Regions from separate parts of the Shewanella loihica PV-4 genome, predicted to be linked through region 1. Evidence: riboswitches for the same ligand, from Rfam matches in the RefSeq annotation. Region 1 holds a riboswitch; the other holds the start of a gene.
What was found. Region 1 has a riboswitch for cobalamin ahead of SHEW_RS03665 (ABC transporter ATP-binding protein). Riboswitches for the same ligand answer to the same signal wherever they lie in the genome.
Positions count from the first base shown of each region.

Region 2: linked by a shared signal. The riboswitch ahead of SHEW_RS15480 (TonB-dependent receptor) and the one ahead of SHEW_RS03665 (ABC transporter ATP-binding protein) in region 1 are both predicted to bind cobalamin.

Region 1 is NC_009092.1:801,392-817,581, reverse strand. Features, by position in the region: gene SHEW_RS03690 (cobyric acid synthase) at 1-692, opposite strand, end outside; gene cobU (bifunctional adenosylcobinamide kinase/adenosylcobinamide-phosphate guanylyltransferase) at 705-1,253, opposite strand; gene SHEW_RS03680 (adenosylcobinamide-GDP ribazoletransferase) at 1,250-2,017, opposite strand; gene cobT (nicotinate-nucleotide--dimethylbenzimidazole phosphoribosyltransferase) at 2,059-3,087, opposite strand; gene SHEW_RS03670 (FecCD family ABC transporter permease) at 3,210-4,253, opposite strand; gene SHEW_RS03665 (ABC transporter ATP-binding protein) at 4,240-5,214, opposite strand; cobalamin riboswitch at 5,319-5,497, opposite strand; gene SHEW_RS03660 (histidine phosphatase family protein) at 5,549-6,160, opposite strand; gene metH (methionine synthase) at 6,490-10,212, shown strand; gene katG (catalase/peroxidase HPI) at 11,351-13,621, opposite strand; gene SHEW_RS03635 (SseB family protein) at 14,796-15,623, shown strand; gene SHEW_RS03630 (YbaK/EbsC family protein) at 15,741-16,190, shown strand, end outside.
Region 2 is NC_009092.1:3,537,019-3,553,208, reverse strand. Features, by position in the region: gene SHEW_RS15490 (metal-dependent hydrolase family protein) at 1-1,232, shown strand, start outside; gene SHEW_RS15485 (DUF805 domain-containing protein) at 1,374-1,724, shown strand; cobalamin riboswitch at 1,946-2,162, shown strand; gene SHEW_RS15480 (TonB-dependent receptor) at 2,262-4,232, shown strand; gene SHEW_RS15475 (arylesterase) at 4,326-4,937, shown strand; gene SHEW_RS15470 (HDOD domain-containing protein) at 5,179-5,904, shown strand; gene SHEW_RS15465 (LysR family transcriptional regulator) at 5,984-6,883, opposite strand; gene metE (5-methyltetrahydropteroyltriglutamate--homocysteine S-methyltransferase) at 7,084-9,363, shown strand; gene SHEW_RS15455 (tetratricopeptide repeat protein) at 9,522-11,036, opposite strand; gene SHEW_RS15450 (glutamate synthase-related protein) at 11,386-12,936, opposite strand; gene SHEW_RS15445 (gluconate 2-dehydrogenase subunit 3 family protein) at 13,193-13,795, shown strand; gene SHEW_RS15440 (GMC family oxidoreductase) at 13,833-15,551, shown strand; gene SHEW_RS15435 (alkyl/aryl-sulfatase) at 15,678-16,190, shown strand, end outside.

The sequences.
Region 1 (16,190 bases):
TCACCGCGAAAACGATTGATCACCACGCCCTTGACTCTGGCCTGCTCGGATGCAGACAGCAGCGCCAGGGTGCCGACGATATGGGCGAACACCCCGCCCTTGTCGATGTCGGCGATCAGGATCACCGGGCAGTCCACCGCCTCGGCGAAGCCCATGTTGGCGATATCCCCCTCGCGCAGGTTGATCTCCGCCGGGCTGCCCGCCCCTTCCACCAAGATCAGCTCATACTGCTGCTCCAGGCGTGACAGCGAGTCCAGCACCGCCGCCATCGCCTTGGTGCGATACCCCTGGCTGTCTTTGCCAAAATAGGTCTGGGCCTCCATGTGGGACAGGGCCTTGCCCTGGACTATCACCTGGGAGCTGGTGTCCGAGTTGGGTTTAAGCAGTATGGGGTTGAAGTCTGTGTGGGGCGCAAGGTAACAGGCCTCGGCCTGCAGCGCCTGGGCGCGGCCTATCTCACCGCCGTCAAGGGTCACCGCGCTATTGAGTGCCATGTTTTGCGGCTTGAAGGGCGCCACCCTGCGCCCCTCACGGGCGAAGTAGCGGCACAGGCCCGCCACCAGGGTGCTCTTACCCGCATCCGAAGTGGTGCCCTGCACCATCAAGATATTGCCACTCGCCTCTTGATTGCTATTGCCCTGCTCGCCCTGTTTGCTCGGATTGCACTGATTACTTAAGTTATCTGGTGTCATTGACTTCTCTTCCTATTCCTTGGCGCCCTGGCTCGTCTCATCCTTGAGGATCAGCGGCAGACCGGCGGTGACCAAGACCACCTGCTGGGCTCGCTGAGCTATCGCCTGATGCAGCCAACCCGCCTCGTCGACGAAGCGGCGACTCAAGGGGTCGGCCGGTACCACGCCGCAGCCCACCTCATTGCTGATCAGCACGACAGCCCCGGGCGCAGTTTCCAGGGCGCGCAGCAGCGCCGCCCTGGCGAGCGGCCAGTCATCGCCCTCGAGTAACTGATTGGTGAGCCAGAGGGTGAGGCAATCGACTAAGATCACCCGTTTCTCCCTGGCGTGAGTTTCGATACAAGCACTCAAGTGTAGCGGACACTCCAGGGTCTGCCAGGACAAACCATCCTCACGGCGCTCATCCTGGTGGCGGGCGATGCGCGCGCGCATCTCCTCATCCAGCCCCTGGGCGGTGGCCACAAACAGGCACTCATAACCCCTTGCCACATAATCGGCCACCAGGGAAAGGCCATGGCGAGACTTGCCACTGCGAGCGCCGCCTAGAACCAGGTGCATCATAGGCTGATCACCAGGATAAACAGGTAACAGAGCAGCTCGATCACTTGCTGGGTGGCCCCCAACACATCGCCTGTATAGCCGCCAATCTGACGGCGATAACTGCGTACCAGCAGTTGGCGCGCCGCCAGCAACACCAGACAGAGGGAGAGCGCCGAGGCGATACCGCTGAGCCAGAGGGTGAGGATGCCCGTCAGCAGCAAAATGCCCAGCTCATTTGTGGTCTGCGACTGGGCCAGGGGCTTGCTCTTGCTGCTGTCGTCATCGCGTACATAGGTCTCGGTGAAGATTAAGGAGGCCGCCACCATACGGCTCAGGCAGTGGCCCACCACCAAGGCTGCCATCACAAGATCGCCATCGAACAGGGCAATTTCACTGAGCAGCACAAACTTAAACAGCAGGCTCATCACCAGGGCCAGCACGCCGTAGGTGCCGACACGCGAGTCTTTCATTATGGTGAGCTTATCCTGCACCTGCCAGCCGCCACCGAATCCGTCGGCGGTATCCGCCAGGCCATCCTCGTGGAAGCCGCCGGTGAGCAGCAGCCCGGCCACCATGGCGAGTAAGATGGCGACGCTGATAGGCAATACCTGAGTCGCCAGGCTATAGACCAGGGCGCAGAGGCCACCGACAAGCACGCCGACCAGGGCGAAGTAACGGCTGGCCTGATTGAGCCGCTCATTGTCGACCTTCACCCAGGTCGGCATGGGGATCCGGGTAAAGAAGCCCATGGCGATAAAAAACAGGTTTAACTCTCTGGCAAACATCTTCGCGCTTTCCCTTTTGGTTCCTTAGATTGTTAATGCCGCTAAATCGAAATGCCCATCTCTTCGAGGGAGGCCATCTCGTTGTAAAACGTGGCCGCCGCCTGCACCAGGGGCACAGCCAGCGCCGCCCCGGTTCCCTCACCGAGACGTAGTCCGAGGGACAAGAGCGGCTGGGCATTGAGATGCTCCAGCATCAGCTTGTGGCCGCGCTCGCCGGACTCGTGGGCGAAGATCATATAGTCCCGGGCGTGAGGCGCGATAGTCACCGCTGCCAGGGCCGCCGCCGTGGCGATGAAGCCGTCGATCAGCACCAGCATCTTCAGCTCGGCCGCCGCCAATATGGCGCCGGTCATCTGCACTATCTCGAAGCCACCCAGGCAGGCCAATACGCCATATGGATCTCCCAGTTGCTCACGGTGCAAAAACAGCGCCTGCTCCACCAGCAGCTGTTTGCGTGCCAGGGTGGCGGCATCTATGCCAGTTCCTCGACCGACACACTCGGCCGCCTCGCGCCCCATCAGCGCCGCCATGATGGCCGCCGCCGAGCTGGTGTTACCTATGCCCATCTCACCGAAGGCTATTAGGTTACAACCGCGGCCGTGATGCAGCGCGACCCGCTCCCTGGCCATGGCGAAGCCCTGCTTGACCGCCCCCAGGGTCATGGCGGGCTCGCGATGAATCGCACCTGTGCCGGCCCCCAGCCTGTGATTGATAAGCTTAGGCTGATCATGGATCTCCTGGGCGATGCCGCAGTCGATCACCTCCATGGTGATCCCCCCCTGGGCACAGAACAGATTGATGGCCGCGCCGCCCTTGAGGAAATTCATCACCATCTGGGTAGTCACCTCGCTGGGCGCGATGGAGACGCCGGAGGCGGCGATGCCGTGATCGCCGGCAAACACCAAGAGGGTTGGTTTGGTTATCTGCGGCTTGTCTGGACCCAGCACCCTGGCGATAGTCATCGCCAGGGTCTCGAGCGCGCCGAGGGCGCCCAGTGGCTTGGTCTTAGTGTCTATCTTCTGCTGGATCTTGGCATCGAACTCGCTACTTACCACAGTGACTTCAAACATACTGGAACCTCATATCGCTCGCCCTCGTTCTCGATTCATTGCAATCCACACCTTCTTTGCTGGCATAGTTCAATACGCTTTTCCTTCCATACACCTTTCCTTCAATACATAGGGGACTTGGGCTAGTTGCTACGCTTGCCGCCCAGGATAAACAGGAAGAAGAGGCTGCCTATCACAGCCGTGATGATCCCCACCGGCAGCTCCTGATAGCTGAGCAGGCAGCGCGCCAGCACATCCACCCAGATCATAAACAGGCCGCCCACCAGGGCCGTCAGCAACAGGGCGAAACGCCCCGGCAGCAATAGCCGCACCATGTGGGGCACCATCAGGCCGACGAAGCCGATGCCGCCACAGTTGGCCACCAGGACGGCGGTGATCAGCGAGCAGAGCAGCAGGCTGACGAGACGCAGGCGCTGCACCCGAATGCCCAGGGTGTGGGCGGTCTCATCCCCCGCCTGAATGGCGAGGATCTGCCGCTTAAGCAGCAGCAAGATGGCGCTCGCCGCCAACACCAGCAGCCAGGGCAGCCAGAGCATCTGCCAGCTCGCCTTGGCAAAGCTGCCCAGGCTCCAGAACAGCACAGAGGCGGCCGATTGCGGCCCGGAGAAATAGAGCATCAAGCTGGCCAGCGCGCCAAACAGGAAGGAGATCGCCACCCCGGAGAGCAACATGCGCTCTATCTGAGTGTTGAGATCCCGTCCGCACAGGGCCAGCACCATGAGCACCGCCAGGCTGGCGCCGATAAAGGCACCGAGCGGCAGGCCGACACTGGCCAAAGCGCCGCCGACACCGCCCAGCAGGGTGATCACCACAACCGCCCCCAGACTGGCACCCGAGGAGATGCCAAACAGATAAGGGTCGGCCAGGGGATTGCGAGTCACCGTCTGTAACACGGCGCCCGCCAGAGCCAGGCCGAATCCGGCGATGAAGGCCAGCAGGATGCGCGGCAGGCGCAGCTCAATCAATATTCTTGCGGTCACGCCGCCGGGATCGGCGCCGCTCAGCTTGGCCAGCAGCACCTCAAGCACCTCGGCGACGCCTATCTGCGCCGCGCCGAAGCTCACCGCCAGCACAGGAGTCGCCAGGGTTAGCAGTCCCAGGCAGACGAAGGCCAGGTGTTGCAGCGAACTATAGCCTCTTCCCAGACTCAGGCTAGCGCTCGTCATGGTTAGCCTCCTTCGCCTCAAATGGCTGGTCAGCCAGGCCATTGGCACTGCCACTGCTACTGCCATGCTGGGCACTCTGGTCAGCATTGTGAAGGTGATAGCCATAGAAATAGTTAATCTGCGGATTACCGTGCTGTGGATGGGGCGATACCTGACAGCAGACGCAGAATACCCTGGCGATCTGCGCCTCACTCAGCACCTGTTTGGGCGAGCCTTGAGCCACCGCCTTGCCCTGATCCAGCAGCAAAAGCTGATCGCACAGGGCGCTGGCCAGATTCAGGTCATGAATCGAGATCACCACGGTCACCCCCAGGGCCTTGAGCAGCTCAAGGATCTGGATCTGATAGCGGATATCCAGGTGATTAGTGGGTTCATCGAGGATCAATAGCTTAGGCTGCTGCGCTATGGCGCGGGCAATCAGCGCCCGCTGCTTCTCGCCCCCGGACAGGGAGGCGTAGGTCTGTCCGGCGCGCTCCTTGAGCCCCACGGTTTCCAGGGCCTGACTCACCGCCAGGCGGTCAGCCTTAGTGGTCATGGAGAAGGCGGCCTTGTGTGGCGTGAGCCCCAATGCCACCAGCTGGGCCGTGGTCATGTCGAAATGCTGAGGCGTGTCTTGCAGCACCACGGCCACCTCGCGGGCAAAGGCCCTGGCGCTCAGGCTGGCGATTGGCTGACCAAACAGTTGGATCTCGCCGCTGCTAGGGGTGAGGAAACGATAGAGGCAGCGCAGCAGGCTGGACTTGCCGGCGCCGTTGGGGCCTATGATCCCCAGCATCTTACCCTCTGGCAGATCCAGCTTGACCCCAGAGAGGATGGCGCGCTCACCGCAGCGCCAGCTGAGATCCCGCACCGACAGCGCCGGGCGCGCGCAGGCGCCATCGCCTGCACTTAGGTTCGATCCTTCACTGGCGCCGAGAGACAGGAGTGATTCTGTTTGTGATGGCTGATTGGGGGCGCTCAAGGTCGCGCCCTCCGGGAAGCAGCGCCGAGGCGCCCTCGCCCTTGGGCCAGACTCGGCCCCGAGGTATTCTTCATCTATTGGCTCCCTCAAGTCACCCGCTTGAGATAGTAGTTGGAGAGTAGGCAGGTATCCTGACTCGTGGCGACCAGGTCGGGTTCGACTAGGCAACACACTCACAGTTGCGGGCACAGTTTGGGCTAGCGGCGCGAGGCCTTCCCCAATTCCCTATTAAGTCCGAGTTATCGCCTTGGCGATCTCGACACCATACTCCCGGCGCAGGCGGTCCCTGCGCCCGGTTATTATGCTAAATTTTGCCGCCGACACAAGGCCAGACTCACTCGGCGTCGTGCCAATGCAGACGCCAGTAGCCCTCTCCCGCCTTGTCGCGGTAATGGCTTATCTTGACCACGCTGCCGTAGTCCAGGCTCAGCCGGGTATAGAAGCCTACGGCGCGCTCTACCCCCAGGGCCTTGGCCATCAGGTGACGTATCACGCCGCCGTGAGTGAGCAGTAACAAGGCCTCGCCGCAATGCTGATGCACCAACTGCTCGACCACCTCGTCGACACGTTGCTCGAACTCAGCCATGGGCTCCCCCTCGGGCAGCGAATTGGCCCAAGGGTCCCGCCAATAGGCACTCAGCTCCTCACCGTGATCGGCATGCAGCTCAGGGATAGGCTGGCCATCCCAACGGCCGAAGTAGATCTCCTTGAGCCCGGCATCCAGGGCCACCTTCACCTGATTCTTAGCGGTGAGGTGCTCGGCAAATACACGGCAACGCTTGAGCGGCGAGCTGATCACCCTGTCCACCGCCTGGGGCAGCTTGGCATAGGCCAGCTGCATCTGGGCGAAGCCTATCTCGGTGAGAGGTTGATCGCTATGTCCGCGCAGCAAGTTGCCGCCTTCACATTCGCCGTGCCGCATCAAATAGAGTGTCGTTTGCGTCATAACTGCAGCATTAAACCTTTAAAATCTAGATGGTTAGCAGGATACTCTCTGGAAGTATCCCGTGGCAATGAAAGATAAATAAGACCTTGAAAAACTTTCAGATTCACCCACTATCAAGGGGAGAGCCTTTTGCCATGGGAACGCGGCTAAACCAGCATTCTTCCTCGAAGCCAAACCAGATTTAAGCTTATACTCATTTGACTTGCCCTGGGTATTATAAGTCGATTAGTATAGACGTCTATACGTTTATACATCCAAAATAAAAATAGCACGTCAAATCGATAGACGCGGCAGTTTAGGCAATAGGTCAGTTGAAGTAGGTGAAAGTTATGGCGACCCAATCCCCTGTTCGAAACGTAAGGCAGATTAACGACGCGATCCGCGCGCGGCTCAATAAGGAAATTTTGATCCTCGACGGCGCCATGGGCACCATGATTCAGAACCACAAGCTGGAGGAGGCCGACTTTCGCGGCGAGCGCTTCAAGCAGTGGCCCTGCGATCTCAAGGGTAACAACGACCTGTTGGTGCTGACCCAACCCGAGCTTATCAAGCAGATCCACAGAGATTACCTGCTGGCGGGCGCCGACATCATAGAGACCAACACCTTCAACGCCACCCAGGTGGCCATGGCCGACTATGAGATGCAGGAGCTGTCACGGGAGATCAACCTTGAAGGCGCCCGACTCGCCCGCACCGCCTGTGATGAGGTTGCCGCCGAAAGCGGTCGTCAATGCTATGTGGCCGGGGTTCTCGGACCCACCAACCGCACCTGCTCCATCAGCCCGGATGTGAACGACCCTGGCTATCGTAATATCCATTTCGACGATCTGGTAGAGGCCTATATCGAGTCGACCCAGGCCCTTATCGAGGGCGGCGCCGACATCATCATGGTCGAGACCATTTTCGATACCCTCAACGCCAAGGCGGCGCTGTTTGCCATCGAAACCCTGTTCGACCAGCTGGGCCAGCGTCTGCCGGTGATGATCTCGGGCACCATTACCGATGCCTCGGGCCGCACCCTGACGGGCCAAACTACAGAAGCCTTCTATAATTCGCTGCGCCACGTGAAGCCGCTCTCCATCGGCCTCAATTGCGCCCTTGGGCCACAGGAGCTACGCCCCTATGTCGAGGAGCTGTCGAAAATCGCCGAGTGTTATGTGTCGGCGCACCCCAACGCCGGCCTGCCCAACGAATTTGGCGGCTATGACGAGACCCCGGAGCAGATGGCCGAGGTGATCGGCCCCTGGGCCGAGGAAGGCCTGCTCAACATCATAGGCGGCTGCTGCGGCACCACCCCAGACCATATCAAGGCAATCCGCGCCGCCGTCATCAAGCACGGCGCCCGCGAGCTGCCGGATCTGCCCGTGGCCTGTCGCCTCTCAGGCCTGGAGCCGCTGACCATAGATGCCGATTCCCTGTTTGTGAACGTGGGCGAGCGCACCAATGTGACTGGCTCGGCCAAGTTTCTGCGCCTGATCAAGACAGGCGAATATGAAGAGGCCCTGTCGGTCGCCAGGGATCAGGTGGAAAACGGCGCCCAGATCATCGACATCAACATGGACGAGGGGATGCTGGACGGTGTCGAGGTGATGCAGAAGTTCCTCAACCTTATCGCCTCCGAGCCCGACATCAGCCGGGTACCCATCATGATCGACTCCTCCAAGTGGGAGGTGATCGAGGCCGGACTCAAGTGCATTCAGGGCAAGGGCGTGGTCAACTCCATCTCCCTCAAGGAGGGTGAGGCCAAGTTTATCGAGCAGGCCACCCTAGTGAAACGCTACGGCGCGGCGGCCATCATCATGGCCTTCGACGAAGTTGGCCAGGCCGATACCATGGCGCGCAAGATAGAGATCTGTACCCGCGCCTACCGGGTATTGGTGGATAAGGTGGGCTTCCCGCCTGAAGATATCATCTTCGACCCCAACATATTCGCCATCGCCACCGGCATCGACGAGCACGATAACTATGCGGTGGACTTCATCGAGGCGACGCGCGAGATCAAGCGTACCCTGCCCCATGCCATGATCTCCGGCGGCGTGTCTAACGTCTCCTTCTCCTTCCGCGGCAACAACCCGGTGCGCGAGGCGATCCACGCCGTGTTCCTCTATCACGCCATTCAGGCGGGAATGGACATGGGCATAGTCAACGCCGGGCAGCTGGCGATCTATGACGATATCGATCCTGATCTTAAGGCCAGGGTAGAGGCCGTGGTGCAGAACCTGCCCTGCCCGGTGCAAGGGTCGAACAACACAGAACAGCTACTGGAGATCGCCGAGCAGTACCGTGGCGACGGTGCCGCGGGCGCCAAGAAGGAAGATCTCGAGTGGCGCAGCTGGCCGGTCAACAAGCGGCTGGAGCACGCCCTGGTAAAGGGGATCACAGAGTTTATCGACCAGGACACAGAAGAGGCGCGCCAGCTGGCCAGCCGTCCTCTGGATGTGATCGAAGGCCCGCTGATGGATGGCATGAACGTGGTCGGCGACCTGTTTGGTTCGGGCAAGATGTTCCTGCCCCAGGTGGTGAAATCTGCGCGGGTGATGAAGAAGGCCGTAGCCTACCTCAATCCCTACATTGAAGCGGAAAAAGTCGAGGGCGAGTCCAACGGCAAGATCCTCATGGTGACGGTAAAGGGCGACGTGCACGACATAGGCAAGAACATCGTCGGCGTGGTGCTGGCCTGTAACGGCTACGAGGTGGTGGACCTCGGCGTCATGGTGCCGGTCGAGAAGATCATAGAGGTCGCCAAGGCGGAAAAGGTAGATATCATAGGCATGTCGGGGCTTATCACCCCGAGCTTGGATGAAATGGTGCACAACGTCAAAGCCTTCCACAAGGCGGGGCTGAATATTCCCTCCATCATAGGCGGCGCCACCTGCTCCAAGATCCACACGGCAGTGAAAATCGCACCCCACGCCCCCGAAGGCGCCATCTATATCGCCGACGCCTCGCGCGCCGTGCCCATGGTGGCCAAGCTGATCAACAAGGAGACCCGTCAGGCGACCATAGATGCCGCCTACGAGGAATATCGGGTGATGCGCGACAAACGCAACTCACAGGCCAAGCGCAAGCAGATCGTCTCCCTGGAGGCCGCACGGGAAAATCGCTGCCAGCAAGACTGGAACGCCCATACGCCTTTCGTTCCGAATCAACTGGGCAGACAGGTGTTTGACGACTATCCGCTGGAAGACCTGGTCGATCGCATCGACTGGACGCCATTTTTCCGCAGCTGGGAGCTACACGGCCACTTCCCCAAGATCCTCGATGACGAGGTGGTAGGCGAAGAGGCGCGCAAGCTCTATCAAGATGCCAAGGCGATGCTCAAGACCATAATCGATGAGAAGTGGCTCACGGCCAAGGCGGTCATCGGCCTCTTCCCGGCCAACACGGTCAATTATGATGATATCGAGATCTACACAGACGAGAGCCGTAGCAAGGTTGAGATGACCACTCACCATCTGCGGATGCAGATAGAACGTGTGGGCAACGACAACTTCTGTCTCGCCGACTTCGTCGCGCCGAAAGACTCTGGCGTCGCCGATTACATGGGTGGCTTCGCCGTCACTGCAGGACACGGCATCGACGAACATGTGGCCCGCTTCGAGGCCAACCATGACGACTACAGCGCCATCATGCTCAAGTGTCTAGCCGACCGTCTGGTCGAGGCCTTCGCCGAACGGATGCACGAGCGGGTGCGTAAGGAGTTCTGGGGCTACGCCGCCGATGAGAACCTGGATAACGAGGCGCTGATCCGCGAGAAATACAAGGGCATACGTCCGGCCCCCGGTTACCCCGCCTGCCCGGATCACACAGAGAAAGGCCTGCTGTGGGAGCTACTAAAGCCCGACGAGACCATAGATCTCAAGATCACCGAGAGCTACGCCATGTTCCCCACCGCCGCTGTCTCCGGCTGGTACTTCGCCCACCCGCAGTCGCGCTACTTCGGCGTGACCAATATCGGCCGGGATCAGGTAGAGGACTACGCCAAGCGCAAAGGAATGAGTGTCGAGGAGACAGAGCGCTGGTTGGCACCGGTACTCGATTATGATGTTTAACGGAGAGGGTTCCTGCGTAAACCTTTTTACGCTTTTATGAGCCAAGCTTTGCTTGGCTAGAACTCGAAGCCTTCCAGGCTTCACCTAATTTGCCTATACGGCCTTACGGCCAAGGTAAGTCGTGAGGTTCCATTTCACACCGCTTGGCGGATACGGCCTTACGGCCGAGGTAAGTCGTGGGATTCCATTTCACATCACTTAGCAGATACGGCCTTACGGCCGAGGTAAGTCGTGGGATTCCATTTCACACCGCTTAGCGGATACGGCCTTACGGCCGAGGTAAATCGTGGGATTCCATTTCACACCGCTTGGCGGATACGGCCTTGCGGCCGAGGTAAATCGTGGAACTCCGTTCCACACCAGGGCAAGAAGGGGATCAACAGCAATCCCCCTCTTGCATCTCCCCTGCCGCCCCTGACGAAGTTGTTTTTCCTCATACTCCAATGAAAATCGCCTAACGACTCGGATGGGACTCCTGTCCCCCCGAGCCTTGCCCATCATCCATGATGGCCACACGGCATTTTCATCTGCGTATTTCGGCAACTTCGATGGGGACTTATTGTAGCATCCAACCTCATTCGCACACAGCCAAAAACCTTCAAACCCCTTACATTACAGACAGTTAAATCACATCTAAGGCGACTTATAACAGATGCCGGTTGTGGTTTAAAAGACCCCGTTGGAAGTTGCCGGAGTGGCTTGCAGAAAATCACGTGATTGAGGCATGGATGCCGAGATAGCCTCAGATGAGCCATGGATGGCGAATATGAGGCGATAGGGATTTTCAAAAAGACACGAAGGAGTACAACTTCGCCGGGGCGTCAGGGTGGATGCAAGGGCGAAGGTCATGTCAATGACCGTTTTGAGCGAGAGGCACGGATGCCGAACTGGCTTTTTTACAAGGAAGTATTTGGCGAGGACGAGCAGTCCTCCTTGCCCGGGTGTGGGATGGAATCCCACGACTTTCTTCGGTCACTAGACCGACTCACCTCATAACAATGGGATGGAGTCCCACGATGTTAAATTAATATCCAAACAAAGTTTGAACCAATACATACATAAGCCGTGAGGCATCACCTCCAAAAGGGAAAGAAATAACCCCACGACTTACCTCGGCCGTCAGGCCGTATAGTCCCTGTTATCTATCTAAATTCATTACCTTGACCCAGGCGGCGACAAAATCATCGACAAACTTCTGCTTAGAGGTATCGAAGGCATAAACCTCGGCGACCGCGCGCAGTTCAGAGTTAGAGCCGAAGATGAGGTCCACCGAGGTGGCGGTCCATTTAGGTTTGCCGCTGCTGCGATCCAGTCCCTGATAGATGCCATCGACATCTGACTTCTGCCACAGGGTCGACATGTCTAACAGGTTGACGAAGAAGTCATTGTTAAGCGTGCCGGGACGCTGGGTCAACACCCCGTGCTTCGCCCCTTGATAGTTGGCATCGAGGGCACGCAGGCCACCGACTAACACCGTCATCTCGGGCACCGTCAGATCCAGCTGGTCGGCCTTATCCACCAGCATCTCGGTGGGCGACTTATAGCTGTGGTTTACGTCGAAGTAGTTTCTAAAGCCATCGGCATGCAGTTCCAGTAGACTAAAGGAGTTTTCGTCCGTCTGCGCCTGAGTGGCATCACCTCGTCCTGGGGTGAAAGGCACGGCGACCTCGAAACCCGCCTGCTTGGCGGCCTGCTCTAGGGCGCTCGCCCCCGCGAGTACGATAAGATCGGCCAAGGAAACCTGACGCTTGCCGGCGCCCTTATTAAAGTCGGCACGAATCGCCTCCAGCGTCTTAAGCACCTTGGCGGTTTCGGCTGGGTTGTTCACCGTCCAATCCTTCTGCGGAGCCAGGGCGATACGTGCCCCATTGGCGCCGCCACGCATATCTGATTGACGATAGCTAGCCGCCGACGCCCAGGCCAGGCGCACACGCTCGGCAACGCTCAGCCCAGACTTGCTGATGGCTTTTTTAAGCTGCTTGATATCGCCGGCGCTGAGACGCGATTGGGTCTTATCATCGATTGGATCTTGCCAGATGAAGTTGCCCTGAGGCACCTCTTTACCGAGGAAGTTACGGGCAGGCCCCATGTCTCTGTGGGTCAACTTGTACCAGGCCTTGGCAAAGGCCAGACGATACTCTTCCGGGTCGGCCAGGAAGCGCTCGGCAATCTTTCGATACTCGGGGTCATACTTGAGCGCAAGGTCCGCCGTGGTCATCACCGGCGCATGAAACTTACCTTTGACATGAGCATCGGGCACGGCCTTGTGCACCGACTCGTCGGTTGGGATCCACTGGATCGCACCTGCAGGACTGCGGGTCTGCTGCCAATCGTAAGTCAGCAGGTTACTCAGATAGAGCGAGGTCCACTTGGTGGGCGCCTGAGTCCAGGCCCCTTCCAGGCCACTGGTGATGGTGTCTTCTGAGTGGCCCTTGCCACACTTGTTGTGCCAGCCCAGCCCCTGGGCTTCGATGCCTGCCGCAGCAGGTTCTGCCCCCAGACAATCTTTCGGCTTGTGGGCGCCGTGCATCTTACCGAAGGTATGACCGCCGGCGATAAGTGCCAGAGTTTCCTCATCATTCATCGCCATACGAGAGAAGGCTGTGCGGATATTCTTGGCCGAACCTAGCGGATCTGGCACCCCTTTCGGGCCTTCCGGATTAACATAGATGAGCCCCATGTGGGTCGCACCTAACGGCCTTTGCAGCTTGCCGTCTCTGTCTTCACGATCGCTGGCGAGCATCTCGACCTCCGGTCCCCAGTACACCATGTCTGGCTCCCAGTCGTCGTTACGACCACCGGCAAAACCGAAAGTCTTAAATCCCATGTTTTCCAGGGCGACGTTGCCCGCGAGTACAATTAAGTCTGACCAGGAGAGTGCCTCACCATATTTCTGTTTCACCGGCCAGAGCAGGCGGCGCGCCTTGTCTAGGCTGGCGTTATCGGGCCAGCTGTTTAACGGCTCGAATCTCTGCTGTCCGCCACCGGCGCCACCACGGCCATCCAGGGTGCGATAGGTACCTGCGCTATGCCAGGTCATGCGGATGAAGAAAGGACCATAGTTGCCGTAGTCGGCTGGCCACCAATCCTGCGATTGGGTGAGTAGCTGGTCGATATCGGCTTTTACCTGGTCGAGATCCAGCGAGTTGAAGGCCTTGGCGTAGTCGAAACTCTCACCGTAGGGATTGGAGCGGGAGTCGTGATCCCGCAGCGGGGAAAGATCCAATTGATCGGGCCACCAAAACTGTTTGCTCTTGGGTTGAAACGCTTTGGCGGTACCAGTGGCAGCAGCCCCTTTGGGCTTTGTCATCTGTGCGGATTCTTGCTCATCGGCGACGGCAGGGTTAAACACCAACAAGGCACTCACTAACGCCGCGAGCGTTTGCTTGTTTACTGTTTTTCCTTTCATGGTTAGCTTCCTTCAGGTTAATTGCGCTTCGCCGAGGCGAAGCCTGTTGTCAGCCCAGAGTGGATTTCGCCAAGCCACAAAAAGAGACAGCAAGCGGCAAGGCTAAATTTCCAGGGCGTTATTTAGTCATCAGGAATATATTAGAAGCAAGATACTAAAAGCATATATCGAATAAAAACGATTATCTTAATCGAAAATAAGAAAGATTTTTTAGTGGCGAAAACCACAGTTATGACCATAGCCCGACAAACCTCCGTCCCTACCCACCTCGACAAAATCGACACAACCATGTCACCGAAGAAACAATACTGGTTGTGGCTACAACAAATCCCCATCGAAGTTGCCGACGACTGCATGGATGCAGAAGGTAGAGCGAAGCAGGATGCCAGAGCCGAAATGCGTAGATGAAAATGCCGTATAGCCATCATGGACGATGGCTAAGGCTCGGGGGGACAGGAGTCCCATCCGAGTCGTTAGGCGATTCTCATTGGAGTATGAGGCTCCTAACCAATGCAGTTAACTTCGTCTGGGACGGCACGGGGAGATGCAAGGTGAATAATCATCTTTGATGATTGTGCTTACGAACGAGAGGCAGGGATGCCGAACTGGCTTTTATATAGGGATATATTTGGGGATTGCTGAAGCTCCCCCTTTTGCGCGGGTGTGGGATGGAATCCCACGACGTTAATATCCAAACAAAGTTTGCTCTAATCACATCCCTCAACTGGCAAGCTAACCTCCTATCATTACCGGTTGTGGCTACAGTAAATCCCCCTCGAAGTTGCCGAAGGGCGTTGGAATAAATCGGGTGAGGCGGGCATGGATGCCCGGCTAGCTTCCGCAGGTGCAGGGATGCATCCTTCGGAAGCGATAACGATTTATCCATAAGCACGAGGCTCCTAACCAATGCATGTAACTTCGTCTGGGGCGGCAGGGGGAGATGCAAGAGGGGGATTGCTGTTGATCTCCCTCTTGCCCTGGTGTGGAACGGAGTTCCACGACTTACCTCGGCCGTAAGGCCGCACATACCCAGGTATGGGTTGAAGACCCACAACATTATTTCCCTAAACTAAGTTTGCCCCCACTCCCCCTAGACCCAGCTAACACCTTGATCTACTATGCCTACTCACCAGGATGTCTGGTCTCTACCAGCTGGCAACAAGGATTTAAGAAAATGGAAGTCACACTCACCCCGAGCAATGCGCTCGAAACCGCCCTGCAGGCGGCACTTGCCGATCACACCCAGGCCAAAGCCCTCTATGAACAGCTGATCAAGGCCAGGCTCTACCTGCTGAGCGATGGCCAAGAAGCTCCTCAGGCCGATGGCACCACTGAGCTCTCCATCATGCAATGGCACATTCCCGTCAGCGATGATCAGGTGCACTACTTCGTCCCGCTGTTTACCTCCCAGGAGGCAGTCGATCAGGCCAAGGCCATAATGGAGAGTGAGGGCAGCGAATTTCACGGTCAGATTGAGATAGATGCGCCTCAGGCATTTCAGCTGCTGCTGAGCAACCAGATGGATATGGCACTCAACCCCAATAGCAATCTATCGAAAGTCGTCAGCAGCGATGAGATCCGCTATATGTTGCTGCCCGACATGGCGCTACTCCCCCAGGGCAATCAGCTCCTGCTGCTGGGCAAGGTTCTTGATGATGGGCTGCCCATGTTTGGCGCGGTGCACCAAATATTGGCTAACTACCCCAGCGTCAAGGCGGGCTATTTCATCGAGTCATGCGAGCTGGATATCCGCCGCGGCGGCACAGACAGCGCCTTCACCCTGGCGCTCACCTTGGAGGGAGACAGGATTAGCGATGATTTCAGCCGCATTCGCAGCGATTGCCGCAACCTACATAGAGAGATTGAGCTTCATGGCTGGGAGATACGCCCCTACCTGCTGAGAAGTGACAAACATGATGAGATAAGCGACTTTTGCCTGAAGAAGCTTGAGCCCTTCTATCGCCCTTCGCTGCTGAGCAAATTCAAGACCTGGTTTAGCTGATCGGCAAGCCAGACTCGGCGGGTGACTTAATCGATGACAAGCGCTACTCAGCCAGCATTGGGGCCTGGCTGAACTATACTTAGCGATAACGTTTCACAACGTTAACGAGGCAAGTATATGAGTATTTCAAACCGCTTAAATCACTACCTGGCGGAACATGAAGTGAACTATGAGATAGTGCTGCACCGCCACAGCCACAACTCTATCAGTTCGGCCATTGCCGCCCAGCTGGCCCCCGCCCAAGTCGCCAAGGGGGTGATTCTGGAGGATCATCAGGGACGCAGAGTCATGGCTGTGCTCCCCACCAATCATAAGATCAACCTCAAGGCGCTGGGCGACAAGCTCAACCGCGATCTGCATCTGGTGAAGGAGCAAACCGTCTATCAGATGTTTGACGATTGCGAGCATGGCGCCATCCCCTCCCTCGGCGCGGCCTACAATATCGAGACCATCTATGACGACCTACTGATCGAGGCCAAGGAGCTCTACCTAGAGGCCGGCGATCACACCAGCCTGGTCAGGCTCAGCCGCGAAGATTTCATCAAGCTGATCAAAGACGCAAAACAC
Region 2 (16,190 bases), 1.9 Mb from region 1:
ATGATGTGACAGTGATCCATGCCGGCACCCTGCTGGCCGACCCGGCCGCCAAGCCGCTCAGCGAACAGACCCTAGTGATCACCGACGGTAAGATTAGCCAGGTTGCCCCCGGTTATCTGAGCGTCGAGACCGTCGCGCCCGGCGCCAAGTATGTGGATCTCAAGCAGGGCTTTGTGATGCCGGGTCTGATGGATATGCATGTGCATCTACAAGGTGAGCTAGGGCCCAAGAATGATAGCCAGCGCCTTAGGATGTCAGACGCCGATGTGGCGATGCAGAGCGCCTATTTCGCCAATAAGACCCTGATGGCGGGCTTTACCACGGTTAGGGATCTCGGCGCCAAGCCGGAGCAGATGTATGCCCTGCGCGATGCCATTGCAAAGGGGTGGATAGACGGGCCGCGGATCATCGCCTCGGGCGGGGTGTCGGTGACCGGCGGTCATGGCGATGTGGATGGCATGAGCCCAGATCTGCTGGATAAGTTCACCACTAAGACCATCTGCGACGGCCCCTATGACTGTCGCCGTGCCACTCGCCGCGCCATCAAGTTTGGTGCCGATGTTATCAAGATCACCTCTACCGGCGGCGTCTTGTCGGATACCGACACGGGCACGGGCCAGCAGATGAACGACGATGAGATCAAAGAAATTGTAGCGACGGCCCATGCCCTGGGGCGTAAGGTGGCCAGCCATGCCCATGCGACAGAGGGGATCAACGCCGCCCTGCGCGCCGGGGTCGATAGCATAGAGCACGGCAGCTACGCCGATAAGGAGAGCATCAAGCTACTCAAGAAGAATGGCGCCTTCCTAGTGCCCACCCTGTTGGCGGGCGATACCGTGGTGCATATGGCCAAGGAGTCTGACTTCATGTCGCCGGCCATCAAGCAGAAGGCGGTGCGAGTGGGCGCCGATATGACGGCTAACTTTACCCGCGCCTATAAGGCCGGGGTCAAGATTGCCTATGGTACCGACAGCGGCGTCTCGGCCCACGGCACCAATGCGCGAGAGGCGGTGTTGATGAATCAGGCGGGCATGAGCAATAAAGATGTGCTGATCTCGGCCACCATCAACGGCGCAGAGCTAGTGGATATGTCAGATAGCCTGGGCACCCTGAGTGTCGGCAAGCAGGCCGATATTATCGCGACCCAGGGCAACCCGCTGGAGGATATCTCGGCCCTGCTGGATGTGGGCTTCGTGATGAAAGGCGGCAAGGTGGTGAAGTCGCGCCTGTGAGTGAAAAAAGATTGTCATTAAAATTCAATTTATATTTTTTAAACTATTGATATATTATGACACTTATCCAATAGGGGGCTTAGGAATGGCCCCCTCTTTATTGGAGTTTTTCAGTCAATTTACGTAAACAAAGGGAACTATATGGAATATTTTATTGGTGCGTTGAAGAAGTTTGCTGATTTCACCGGTCGTGCACGTCGCAAAGAGTTTTGGATGTTTACCCTGTTCTACATCATCTTCTATGCCGTGGCGGCAACTATAGATGTGGTAACAGGTCTGTATATGCTGAGCGGTATCTTTTCGCTGGCACTGCTTATCCCAACTCTCGCTATCTCGGCCAGACGCCTACACGACACCGGCCGTTCGGGCTGGTGGCAGCTGATAGGTTTAATCCCGCTTATCGGGGCTATCGTGCTGATCGTCTTCTATGTACAAGACAGCGTTGAAGGCAACGAGTATGGTGAAAACCCTAAGGCTTTGGCCGAGGCGTAACTTTCCCCTATCTGCGATGAAGGAGGCTTAGGCCTCCTTTGTTGTTTCTAGGGAGTAATGCAGCCCTTGGGTGAAGATGCCGATTCGGGCCATCATGGGAGTATTAGACATTTATACGTGTAGACGTCTATAATGCCCGCGTTCTGTCACAGTAGCCGGGAGAGAGCCTCTCCTCAACGCCGCACATAAGTCGCGGCTTGCCATGAGACAGAGCGTGACCTAATTTAGTCAACCTTATGTGGTGCCCTAGCCAAAATGGCGCAAGGGATAATCGGGAAGCCAGTGAGAATCTGGCACTGCCCCCGCAACGGTGATAGGTGAGAGCTGGGTGCGCCATGCCTTTAACATCATGGCGTTAAAAAAATCTACGCTCGTCGTTTAAACCCTTTGTTTAGACTTAGCCTCAGTCCGGAGACCGGCCCTTAAGGTGATTTTGAGATTTCGGCGGGCAGATCTCGAAATGCGACCCTGGCGGTTTGATGGACTGCGCCCAGTCGTGACGCCTTGCCCTGTTTCCCTTTTAGGAGTTAAAGGAAAATGGGTACACAACCTAGTAAAATTGCGCTACTGCTTGGCGCCTGTCTGGCCGGAAGCTTTCCTGCCTTAGCGGAAAGTTCGGGCACCCCAGGGCCTGTGGATGAAACTATCACGGTTATCGGCCGCACCGAAAACACCCCTATCAATATCGCGGCTAACGTCAATGTGATCGACGCCGCCGCCATCGAACTCAGCGGTGCCACCAACCTCACCGAGCTGCTGCGCGGACAGAGCGGCATTCAGGTGTCAGATTCAAACTCGGGTGCCGTGTTTGCCATGCGCGGTTTCAGTGCCAGTCAGGCGGTCAACAACACCTTGATCCTGATCGACGGTCGTCGTCTCAACAACATCGATATCGCCGCGCCGAGCATTAGCGCCATCGGGCTCAATCAGGTGGAGCGAATCGAGATCCTCTCAGGCAGCGCCGGTGTGCTCTATGGTGACCAGGCGGTTGGCGGGGTGATCAACATTATCACCAAGGCGCCGAAAGATAACGGCGGCAGCCTGCAGCTCTCCGGCGGCAGCTTCGACACCTTTGAGGCCAAGGCCGAGGGCTCGGTCGCCATCAACGACAACTGGCGCCTCTATGGCGCGGCCAACCACCTCAAGAGCGATAACTATCGCGATCACAATGCCAGCAAGACCAGCTCAGTGCTGGGACGCCTGCAGTATGACGATGAAGTGCAGCAGTTCTTGGCCGAGGCGAGTCACTATGACAACCACCGCGAACTGGCTGCTGCGCTGAATGACGATCAGCTCAAGCAAAACCCAAGACAGATGGGTGATCTGAAGCAAGGCGATCTCTTTATCGATGCCTACCTGCATGAGATGACCACGGCGGCCCGCACCGGCTATCAGCGACAGCTGAATGAGGCCTGGGCACTGGGCGCCGACCTTAACTACAGCGACACTCTGACAACCGGGCTAAGCACCTGGAACACAAGCCGCCGCGATACCCGCTCCCTGCTGGAGTTTAAGCCCAAGGCTGTGGCTAACATCAAGACGGATATCGGCGAGCTTAAGCTGGTGACCGGTCTGGATCTCAGCCGCGGCGAGGCGACATTTAGCAATCGCAGCAATGTGCAGAAGTTGGCCAGCGCCTATCTGCAGGCGACCGTGCCCCTCACCGAGAGCTTCAGCTATGTGGTGGGCGGTCGTTACGCCGAGGTGACGGATGAACTGGTGGACGCCAGTGCCTACCCTAATGGGATCGATCTGGATCAGGATGCCCATGCATTCGAGCTTGGCCTTAACTATCGCCCGAGCCAGCAACATAGATTCTACCTGCGCGCCGACGATAACTTCCGTTTCGCCAAGGTGGATGAGCAGGCTTATACGCCAGAGAGCATTCAGGGACTTAAGCCGCAGACGGGTCGCTCCTACGAGGCGGGCTGGGATCTGCTGCTCGAGCGCAATACCCTGCGCCTGAGCGCCTATCGACTGGATCTCGAAGATGAGATCGTCTTCGATCCAAGCGCCGAGACACCTGCCGGTGGTAGTTTTCCCGGCGCCAACGTGAACGCCGATGCCTCGCGCCGTTATGGGGTGAGCGCAGACTGGGATTGGCAGGCGACTCAGGATCTACTGCTTGGGCTTGAATATAACTACATAGACGCCGAGTTTACCGAAGGGGCTAACGAGGGTAAGGCGCTCTCCTGGGTGGCCAAGAACACAGGTCGTGGCTATGTCAGTTACGATGTTTATGAACATCTGCAGCTCTTCGCCGAGGCGGTCTACACCGGTGAGCGTTACATGGAGGGTGACAATGCCAACCAGGGCGATAAGCTCGATGCCTATACCCTTGCAAATATCGCCATCAACTATTCCCGCGATGCCTGGCTGGCCAGCCTGCGGGTCGATAACCTGCTGGACAAGGAGTATGTCAGCTCTGGGTATTTCAGCACCTGGGGTAGCGGTTATTATCCTGGTACGGGCCGGGCGCTGCGCCTGACTGCCAGCTACCGCTTCTAACGCGGCTTTAGCCTTAAAAGCCAGTCAGATCTGACTGGCTTTTTTATTGCCCGCTGTTCATCATAGGGCATAGATCATTTGGGATTCTGTGGGATGAAATTAAAGTGGTTGCTTGTGCCCGTTATCTTGATCTTGGCCATCATCTTCTGGCCAAGTGGCGGCCCCTCTCTTGCCCCTTTGTCGGGGGGGGCCAGGATCCTCGCTTTTGGCGATAGCCTGACTCAGGGCGTGGGAGCCAGCCCCGGCATGGATTATCCTGCGCAGCTGCAAGCAATGAGCGGACGCGAGGTGATCAACGCCGGTATCTCGGGGGAGACCACATCCCAGGGCCGCGAGCGCTTCGCCCGAGTGCTGGATGAGACGGCGCCGGATCTCATCATCTTGCTCGAGGGAGGCAATGATTTTCTGCGCAATGGCAACGCGGCGCAGGTCGAGGCCAACCTCTCAGCCATGCTGGCACAGGCTCAGGGGCGCGATATTCCTGTGGTGTTGATTGGCGTGCCCCAGAAGAGCATCTGGCTGGAAACCGCGCCCCTGTATGGGCAGCTGGCCGCGCAATATCAGCCGCTATTTATTGAGGATTTTCTGACAGAACTGCTAAAATTATCAGAGGTAAAATCTGATGCGATTCACCTCAACGATGAAGGCTATCGTCGTCTCGCCGAGCACCTATATCAGAGTCTGCAACAGGCAGGTGCCCTATAGCTAAAATGGCCCTGGCAGTAGCCAGTCAATGGGCGTCACCCCTTGGTTAAGTGGCGGAATTTTGTCGCTTATCTTTCGTCCATTACAGGCTGAAAGCTCAAGCGTGAGTGGCAAGATGAATTTATTTAGGTTAATGTCCGTTTTTACCCCAAATCGACTTGACCCAGACAGTCGTTTTATGGGTAAATTCTCGGATAACAAATGGCGCCGTGCCAATAATAAATCAGGTTAATAACTTCTCATGACAGATCTTGAGCATCAGGTATTCACTCAAGTACGCGCAATTATTGCCAATGAAGAACAGGTTATCGGACGACGGGGGATTCTGATCCCGCTGAAGAAAGCCATTATTGCCGATGGCGATATCCGCAATGTGATCGATATAGTCTCTTCCGATCCCGCGTTGGCGGCACATCTGCTGTGGCGCAGCAACTCGGCGGCTAACGCCAGCGTGTCATCGAAGAACCGCTCATTGAAAGATGCCCTGGTGCGCCTGGGCCAGGTCAATATCTACCGTTATGCCTTCACTTTCTACCTCAAGGAGCGTCTGGACGAGCTGCCACAGCCCTACAAGAAGCTGGTATACGGCTACTGGGCGCTCACCGAGAGCATCGCTACCGACGCCGTGGATAGCCTGCATCATATGGAAGGGGTGAACATCAATCCCGATGAGGTGCAGACCCTGGCGCTGTTTAGTGTGTTTGGCGAGATCATCGCCCTGACCGCCTTCGCCTACCTGAATGCCGAGTCGGAGCAGTCGTTCCCGCTCTCTATCATCAAGTCGCTGATCGATAATCAGAAGCAGACGCTGACCCTTGAGGCGTTCGAGTCACTAGGACTGGATGAGGAGCTCAGAGAAGAGTTTATGATCGCCCATAATCTACGTCAGACTCGCAATCCTGACTCACCAGGTCTGGTGCTGCGCAGAGTGCTTTCCATGCGCAATCAACTGCTTAACCCGCTCTAGACGTTGTCACTTGATAAAAGAAAACCTGCCGAGTGCAGGTTTTTTGTGCCTTAATTTTAGCTTTTCTGAAATTGCGCCTTTAGTGCCCCTGACGCTCCAGCCCCTCAGAGGTCACCAGATTGAGCCACTGCTGGGCGAGGCGCGCACTGCTGCCGTTGCTGCGATAGGCGCCAAACAGCGGGCGTCTGAGCCCTTCTGATCCCAGTTTTACCGCCTTGAGCGACAGGCCGTGGGCCTCGTTGATCGACCAACTCGGCAGGGCGGCGACCCCATCCTTGCAGGCGATGCGTTGCAGCAACATGGCGGTGAGATCGCAGCGGATCTGCTTGGCAACCGGCACGCCCGCAGGCTCCATGAAGTGGCGATAGATATCCAGCCTGTCTAGTGGCACTGGGTAGGTGAGAAGGGTCTGATCCTTAAGCTGCGCCGCCGTGACATAGGGAAGTTCGGCCAGCGGATGATCCGCGGCGACCAGTAGTTTGACCTCGAAATCGAACAGGTGCTGATAGGCAATATCATGATCGGGTATAGGGTCTGAGGTGAGCACCACATCCAGCTGTCCCTGCTTGAGCGCGGTCAGCGAATCGAACAGGTGGCGGCTCGACAGCTCCAGGTTGGTGTGGGGAAAGCTGGCATTAAACTGCTCGATCACCGGCATCAGCCAACGAAAACAGCTGTGGCATTCGATACCCACAAAGAGATCTCTCGCTTCGCTGCCCAGGCCATTCTTGAGATCGATTTCGGTTTCTATCACCTTAGGCAAGATCTCTTCGGCCAGATTGAGCAACCTAGCGCCCTCTTGGGTAAAGGAGAGGGGTTTACTCTTACGCACGAAAATCGCCGAGTTGATGCGGGTCTCCAGTTCCTTGATCTGGTGGGATAAGGCCGACTGGGTGACAAAGCGCTTCTTGGCTGCGCCTGCGAGACTGCCGCTCTCTTTCAGGGCGACCAATGTACGTAAATGCCTAAGCTCTATCATTTTTACCTCACATGAATTTGGCTCATGTTGCTCGTGAAATCAATTCGATTGCGAGACAACAGACTAGCACAATAAACTTCTAGACGTCCAGACGCCTGTTTTAGTTTGTTGTGCAATTTCAGTTCTCAAACCTGTATTGCGATGACAGCGAAGGGCGCTAACCATGAATTTCTCTCATCTTAATGTAAAAGGTATACAATATGCAAACTCTAGATATCGCTTCATTAGGCTTTCCCCGCATAGGTCGTCAACGGGAACTCAAATTTGCCCTGGAAAAATATTGGCGTGGTGAGATAGAGCAGACGCAGCTGCAATCGCTCGCCAGCGAGCTGCGCAGAACTCATTGGCAGTGGCAGCAGGCGGCGGGGGTGAAGCAAGTGCCGGTTGGTGACTTTGCCTTCTACGATCAGGTGCTGACCCTGAGCGCTACCATCAATGCCATCCCGGCGCGCCATCGCAGCGGCGAGCAGGTGGATCTCGATACCCTGTTTCGAGTGGCCCGTGGCCGCGCCCCCACGGGGGAGGCGAGCCGCGCCGCCCAGATGAAGAAATACTTCAACACCAACTATCACTACATAGTGCCTGAGCTCACGGCGGGTCAGCGCTTCGAGATAGCCTATGAGCAGCTGTTCGACGAGGTGGCCGAGGCTAAATCCCTGGGGCATCAGCCTAAGCCGGTATTGCTTGGCCCGGTCAGCTACCTCTATCTTGCCAAGTGCGAGGGCGAGCCCTTCGACAAGCTGAGCCTGCTGCCCAACTTGCTCGAGGCCTACCAAGCAATTCTGGCGCGATTTGCCGATCAAGGCGTGACCTGGGTGCAGCTCGACGAGCCTATCTTGGCGCTGGAGCTAGATGATGACTGGCTGGCGGCCTTCGAGCCGGCATACAAAGAACTCAGTGGCCAGGGGGTTAAGCTGCTGCTAGCCAGTTACTATGGCTCTGTGGCCCATCATCATGAGTTGATTAAGGATCTCGTAGTCGATGGCCTGCATCTGGATCTGGTGAGCGATGCCGAGCAGCTCACCCTGTTTGGCGCCAGCTTGAAGCCGACGCAGGTGCTCAGCCTTGGGGTAATCAACGGTCGCAACGTGTGGGCGGCGGATCTCGACATCTTGGCCGAGCGTCTGCGTGGCCTGGTGGCGGATCTTGGTGAGCGTGTCTGGCTGGCGCCTTCCTGTTCGCTTCTGCATGTGCCCGTGGATCTGGAGAGCGAAACCGAGCTGGCGCCAGAGCTTGCCAATCAACTCAGCTTTGCCAAGCAGAAACTCGACGAGCTGGCGGCGCTGCGCACCTTGTTGCTTACCCCACAGAGCGAGGCAGCCCAGGCGATAGTGGCGCGCTGTGAGGCGAGGCGTCAGGTCCGTGAACAGGCGGCCAACCCTGAGGTGCAGGCGAGACTCAAGGCCCTAACGCCTGAGGATTTCAATCGTCCTAGCGGTTTTGGCGAGCGCCGCCTAAAGCAACAGGCCCGTTTTCGTCTGCCGCTGCTGCCAACAACTACCATCGGCTCCTTCCCGCAGACGCCGGCCATTCGCGGCCTGCGCAGTCGCTGGCGCAAGGGCGAACTGACCGAACAGGCCTATGTGGCGCAACTCGAGGCGGTAACCCGCGACAGCATAGCGCGTCAGCTCAAGTTGGGGATCGACGTCCTGGTCCATGGCGAGGCCGAGCGCAACGACATGGTGGAGTATTTCGGCGAGCAGCTCGACGGGGTAGGCTTTACTCAGTTTGCCTGGGTGCAGAGCTACGGCTCACGCTGCGTCAAGCCGCCGCTCATCTATGGCGATGTATCACGTCGTCAGCCGATGACGCTTGCCTGGGCAAGCTTCGCCCAGGGCCTGACCGACAGGCCGGTGAAGGGGATGTTGACCGGCCCGGTGACCATACTGCATTGGTCCTTCGCCCGGGAAGATATCGGCCGCGAGCAGATAGCCAATCAACTTGCCCTGGCGATCCGCGACGAGGTAGCCGACTTGCAGGCGGCGGGGATCGGCATCATACAGATAGATGAACCGGCGTTTCGTGAAGGCCTGCCACTGAAGGCCAGTGACTGGAAGCATTACCTCGACTGGGCGGTGGCCGCCTTTAAACTCAGTGCGGCGGGCGCCGAGGATGAGACCCAGATCCACACCCATATGTGCTACAGCGAATTCAACGCCACCATAGATGCCATCGCCGCCATGGACGCCGATGTGATCACCATAGAGACCTCGCGCTCGCACATGGAGCTGCTCAATGCCTTCGAGGATTTCGAGTATCCCAACGAGATAGGCCCGGGGGTGTATGACATCCACAGCCCGAATATTCCGACAGTGGAGCAGATGGTGGCATTGATTGAGAAGGCGGCGACCAAGATCCCTGTGGGACAGCTGTGGGTGAACCCTGACTGTGGGCTGAAGACGCGCACCTGGGATGAGGTGGAGCCTGCGCTGCAAAATATGGTGAAGGCGACCAAGGAGCTAAGACGCCGCCTGGGTTAGTCTCTTCTAATCCCCGTTTTTAGACTAAGGGGGGCCTGCTTACTGGCCACCCTTTTTTGGCTTATGTTTTGGGCCTGGCGCTTTTGGGCTTAGCGTTTTTGGGTTTAGCGCTTTTAGGCTTAGTGCGTTTGAAATTAGCGACGAGTGCTGGTGAAAGCCTAGTGACCTGTGAGTGCCTCTCGCCGTTCTTGTAAGCGCTGCTCAAACAGCGCCTGCTCTGACTCGCTAAAGCCTTGCTTGAGGCTGGCTAAGCTGCTCTCCATCTCGCCCGTGGGCAGAAAATAGAACTGATCTTCCAGGGCGATCTGTGCCCAGACGGCGGCATCAACCCTCTGGCTCAGCTCGGCGCAGGCTTTATGCAACGGCTTAAATGCCAGGTTCTCGCCGGCGAGTGCGGCGCGCTCCAGAAAGCTAATAGCCTCTCTCGGATGGCGTTTACCTTTATCGTCTTCATGGAGCAGACGCAGGCCGTGGGTCAGATCTATGCAGGCCTGCTGGGACTTCTCTATGGGGTGCTCGGTGAGAAATGCTTGATACAGGCTCTCGGCCTGCTCCTTCTCATAGCTGCCCATCTTGGCGCTTAATGTCTCGACCCGCTCAAGATGATAGGGCGCGGGATCGATCGCCGCCAAACGATAGTAAGCCAGGGCCGTGGGGAGATGTCGACGGGTGCCAAGTCCCTCTTCGTGAGCCTGACCCAAAAGGAAGAGGGCGTCTGTCATCCACTGCTGGGCCAATGGCGTGAGCAGGGTGATCGCCTCAAGGTGACTGTCGTTGGCGCGTTTATGTTTGAGCAGTAGCTCCCCCAACAGGTAGGTGGCGCTATTGTTTTCCATGGCCATCGCCTGTCTTAGGCACTCCTCTGCCTTATCGATATCCTTAGGCAGATGTTTACCTTCCTGATAGAGGTGCGCCAGCTCGATGAGGGCAAACTCGTTGTCCTCTGCTTCCTCGCGCATCAGGCGCTCGGCCTCACGGGGGTCGGCCGGGCCGCCTTCTCCCCTAAGCAGCATCTGCGCCAGTTGGCTCTTGGCCAGAGGATCGCTGTCGGCAATGGCCGTGAGCAGGGCTCTGGCCCTGATGGGATCCGGTTCGCCATGGCGCGGTTCCAGCAACACCTTGGCCAGATGATATTGCGCTTCAGCATCACCCGCCTCGGCCGCAAGCTCGAGATAGTGCAGCGCCTTGCTGCCGTCGGGGTCGAGCAGTGGGCTCTCCTGATAGAGTCTGCCCAGTTCGCCTTGATGCTGGCTGTTGCCCTGATCGGCGCCAGGTTTCAGCATGGCTTCCAGTTCGTGACTGCCACCTTTTTGGCTTGGATGAAGCTTCAACTTGAGCATCTGGCGTTGAATCTGGGCAAATTGCTCATCCAGCTCGCCCGCTTGTTGAAACCAATGATTGGCCTTGTCTAAATCATACAGATGATGATCGTCGAGGCTGTAGAGTTCACCCAGGAACTGCGCCGCGTGGGCCATCCCCATGGCGGCAGCGCGCTCCAGATAATCGAGGGCCTGGGCTTCCCGACCGCTGTGCAGCAGTTGGTTGGCGAGAAAAATGACCTCATCCGGGCCGCCGGTGACTTCGATGGGCTGTTTGCTGCGCCAGTTTAGGTAGACCAGCAGCAGGCTGATAAAGAGTAGGGCTAAGATTACCGAGAAAATAACGACTTGCATTGTGATCCTTCACATTATCTATGGCTGAATTGACGTGGCTTTTGGCTTTTGGCTTTTGGCTTTTGGCCTTAGGCTTTTGGCCTTAGGGGATGGATTGTCCTAAATCGCTGGCAAGTGTGCACCCATTTATCTTGTTAAACAAGTCTTTACTGGTGGGAGCTTTGCCTTATTGCTTCGTTCTTAATAGAGTTGAGCGCCCCGCCCGCGAAGGGGACGGGCTGGGGGAGGCGGCAGGGCATATGGGAAGGGGAGATGGGAAGGAGAGGCGCTACCTTTGGCCTTAAAGCGGCGTCACCTCTGGTATTAAAACGGCATCACCTCTGGTATTAAAACGGCATCACCTATGGCATTAAATCGGTGTCACGCCTGCGTAGGAGATGCCGGAGAGCCTTGCCATCTCGCTGTGCCAGGTGGCGAGATCGTCCAGGGTAAAGTCCTGCAGGCGATGATGGCCACAGGCCCTGGCCATCACCTGCATAAGCTCGGTGGAGGCGCCCAGAAAGTTGGCCAGTTGCTGCGCCGACTTGTCGATGTTGAGGCGTTGGCGCAAGTCGGCATTCTGAGTGGCGATACCGGCGGGGCAGTTGTTGGTGTTGCAGATGCGGGCGGCGACGCAGCCGATCGCCTGCATGGCACTGTTGGCCAGGGCAACGCCGTCGGCGCCCAGTGCCATCGCCTTGACGAAGTCCATGGGGAGCCTCAGGCCGCCTGTGATGATGAGCGTCACCCGGCCGCTGGCACCTTGCTGATCCAGGTAGCGGCGGGCGCGAGCCAGGGCGGGGATGGTGGGTACACTGATGTGGTCGCGAAAGATCTGCGGCGCGGCGCCGGTACCGCCGCCACGGCCGTCGAGTATGATGTAATCGGCGCTGGCATCGAGTGCAAACTGAATGTCCCGCTCGATATGGTTGGCGCTGAGCTTAAAGCCGATAGGCACGCCGCCGCTGAGTTCACGTACCCTATCGGCGAAGCGTTTAAAGTCGGCCACAGAGTTGAGCTCCCTAAACCTTGGCGGCGAGATGGCATCTTGGCCCGCTGGAATACCGCGGATCTGGGCTATCTTGCCCTGGTTCTTGCTGCCCGGCAGGTGGCCGCCTGTGCCTGTCTTGGCGCCTTGGCCGCCCTTGAAGTGAAACGCCTGTATCTTGGCCATCAAGGCTTCCTGATAGCCAAATTGGGCGCTGGCCAGCTCGTAGAAGTAACGTGAGTTGGCCGCCTGCTCCTCGGGCAACATGCCGCCCTCGCCGGAGCAGATCCCGGTACCCGCAAGTTCGGCCCCCTTGGCCAGGGCGACCTTGGCCTCTTCCGACAGGGCGCCGAAGCTCATGTCTGACACCAGCAGGGGGATCTTCAGCCTCAGGGGCTTTCGCGCCTCCGGGCCTATGATCAGCTCGGTGTCGACCGCTTCCTCCTCGAACAGGGGCTTGTTGGCCATCTGGGCCGTCATGATCTGAATCTCATCCCAGCTGGGCAGCTGATATCTGGGCACCCCCATGGCGACCATGGGACCATGATGGCCGAGTGTTTTGAGTCCATCCCTAGCGAGCTGATGGATCAACTCGACGCCGGGCTCCTCTTTGGTGGCGACCGCCTTGGGAGCCTGGTTGCCCTCTTTGGCGATCGCCTCGCGGCCCGGGCCCTCATTGCCCACCTGTTCGGCGCTAAACTGTTTGTGGGTGCCGTCGCAGTAGGGGGCATTGCCCGTGTGTTTACAGGCGCAAAGGTAGGCCTCGCCGCTTCGCTCGGCGGTAAAGGCCTTGGGGCTAAATCCCGTTCCCTTGTGGGAACCATCGCAGAAGGGCTGGCTGTTTGAGCGGCCGCAGACACAGAAATAGTATTCCTTTCCTTTGGTTAGCTCGACTTTTTTGGGCTTGTTATCGGCGATGACGGGTTTAACCATGGGAGCTCCTTAGGCTTACTGCGCGGCTGTTGTCTTTAGTCTAGGCGCTTTTGTGGCGGGTCGCCGCCTCGCTACCTTTTGTTAATCTCCTTCGTCATAGTCTCTCGATACCAGATTCTGGGTGTTGACCCGGCGCACCGAAAAATTCACACTCAATTGAATCAATTTGGCGATAATCAGGGTCTTATGTAAGGCGTTCTGACTTATGTCATGGGCAATAAAACAGACAGATCTAGTGAGCAAACGGGAGATTAAGTTGGCGAGGAGTAGGCGCGAAGCAAATAGACAGTATGCCTTCGAAAGCGGCCTGACCCGGCGCGACTTTCTTGTGCGCAGCGGCGCCCTGGGCCTGCTGCTGGCGGCGAAGCCTGAGTTGAGCCTTGCCGGCGACGAAGGCTTTTCTCTCACCACACGACCCAAAGATTTCGACGTGATCAACCGCGCCGTCATAGAGAGCGTGCAGCTGCACCTGTTTCCCGACGATGGTGATGGCCCTTCGGCTAAGGAGCTGAACGCCTACCGCTATCTGCTGTGGGCCATGGAAGATCCTGACAATCGCGCCGATGAGGACAGGCTGTTCATCTTGCAGGGGGCGGCCTGGTTGGAAGATTGGGCCGATACCCAGACAGGACGCAGCTTCCTGGTGCTGAACTGGGATGAGCAGGAGGCATTGCTAAAGGCGATCGCCAAGAGCCGCGCAGGTGAAAACTGGCTTTCCCTGCTGCTCTATTACCTGATTGAGGCATTAATGTTAGATCCACTCTACGGCGGTAACCCGGATGAGATTGGCTGGCGTTGGCTCGAGCATCAGCCAGGCTTTCCACGGCCCGTGACGGGTAAGAGTTATCTGGATTTTTAAATAGAGACTATGGTTCAGTTTTTACAGGGATCTTTAAATGGGATTAGCAGCTAAGGGCGAGGCGCAGGCGCCGCAACAGTTTGAGGTGTGTATCGTCGGCAGCGGCGCGGGCGCCGGCCCCATCGCCTATGAGCTGGTCAAGGCGGGGATTGCCGTTGCCGTGCTCGAGAAGGGCGACTGGTATACCGAGCAGGATTTCGTCAAAGATGAGCAGTTGCCGCGCCATAGGGTGTTTCGCTCTAAGTTCGATGAGGAGCGCCATGTGCTCGAGCTTCCCGACGGCGAGGGTGGCTGGCGCAGGGAGACCACGGCGCAGTTTTGGGGCGGCAATATCGTCGGTGGCGCCTCCAACTTCATGAGCGGCTATTTTCATCGCCTCAAGCCGAGTGACTTTCGCCTAGCCTCCACGTTTGGGGCTATCCCCGGGGCTAACACTGTGGACTGGCCCATCAGCTATGAGGAGCTCGAGCCTTATTATGCCAAGGTGGAGCAGATTGTCGGCGTCAGCGGCCGGGTGGTGAAGCATCCACAGTTAGAGCCGAGATCGACCCTAGATTTTCCCTTTCCGCCAACCGCCGAGCATCCAATAGCGGCGCGCTTCGACAAGGCTTGTGAGACACTTAAGCTGCATCCTCTGCCCATGGCGAGGGCGATTCTGTCTCGCCCCTTTAAGCAGCGTCTGAGCTGCGAGTATTCTGGTTACTGCGGCAGCTATGGCTGCCACTCGGGTGCCAAGGGCAGCTCGCGGGCAGCGCTGCTAAACGATGCCGTGGCCAGCGGAAATTGCCGCATCATCACCCGGGCAAAGGTGTATCGCCTCAATACCGATGCCCAAGGAAGAGTGAGCTCTGCCGACTATTTCGATGCCAGTGGCCAAAGCCGGCGCATTATGGCCAAGGCCTTTGTGGTAGCCTGCTACGCCATAGAGAGTACCCGCCTGCTGCTGGCCAGCCCCGGCGAGAAACATCCCAAGGGGATAGGCAATCGCTTCGATCAGCTGGGTAAGAACCTGCACTGCTGCGCCGGGGGCACGGGCCATGGGGTGTTTAAGCTCGATAGGCTACCGGCGGATGCGGCTAAGGGGCTCAAGCAGCGTGGGCCATTCTTTAATCGCGCCCTGCAGGACTGGTATGTTATCGACGACAAGACGGCGTTCGATAAGCCGGTGAAGGGGGGCACCTTAGATTTCGTGTTTGATCCGCCATCGCCCACCAGTGAGGCGAACGCGCTCAAGTGGCAGCAGGGCAACCTGCTTTGGGGCACACCGCTCAAGCAGAAGCTTAAGGCACACTTTACCCAGTCACGGGACTTTAAGTTCGAGGTCTTCTGTGACTGGCTGACCAATGACAATTGTTTTGTCACCCTGGACGATGAGGAGCGAGACAAATGGGGCCAGCCAGTGGCCAGGGTGCGCGCCGGGTTTCATCCCCACGATCTTAAGGTGGCCCAGTATCTGGTCGACCGGGGCGTAGAGGTGATGAAGGCGATGGGCGCCGATGAGGCCTGGGGCAATGTGTTTAGCGACCCGACGGCCAATCTGGTGGCCGGCGGCTGTCGATTCGGTAAGGACCCAAAGACCTCAGTGCTGAATCCAGACTGCCAAGTCCACGACTGCGACAACCTGTATGTAACCGACGGCGCCTTTATGCCGAACGGAGGCAGTGTCACCCCGACCTTGACCATCTATGCCAACGCCTTTCGGGTGGCCGACAAGCTGCTGGCGCGGCTCGCGAGCGCCTCTGAGACTTCAACCTAAATGTAAATTATTCGCTTATTCCTCCTTTTAAGGGGCATCTGAGTGGCGATTACTGAACTCTGTGGCTAACTTCAATAGTCAGGAAAGGGAAGTAGATCGTTCATCATGCTTTAGAAAGGAGTTTCTATGCGCCATCTTAATTTCGTTGTTGCGGTAGCTTCACTCGTTATTGCACTGCCGTCGCTGGCTGCAACCCAGGCCAAGCCTGCGACGCCCCACACCCAGAAGGCCAATGCTGCGGTTCTCAAAGAATTGCCATTTCAAGATAAACAAGACTTTGAAAATGCCAAGCGGGGCTTTATGGCAAAGCCTGATGTCGTCACCATTAAAGACGCTAAGGGAAATGTTGTTTGGGATCTTGAGCAGTATAAAACCTATATTGCAGACGATAAGTCAGCACCTGATACGGTCAACCCCAGCCTATGGCGCAATGCCCAGCTTGGAATGCACCACGGCTTATATCAGGTGACAGAGGGGATCTATCAGATACGTGGCTTCGATCTTACCAATATCACTTTCATCAAGGGGGACAAGGGCTGGATTGTTTTTGATCCGCTCATTTCACCTGAGACCGCCAAGGCGGCCCTCGATTTTATCAACCAGGAAGTCGGTACACGTCCCGTGGTGGCGGTTGTTTAT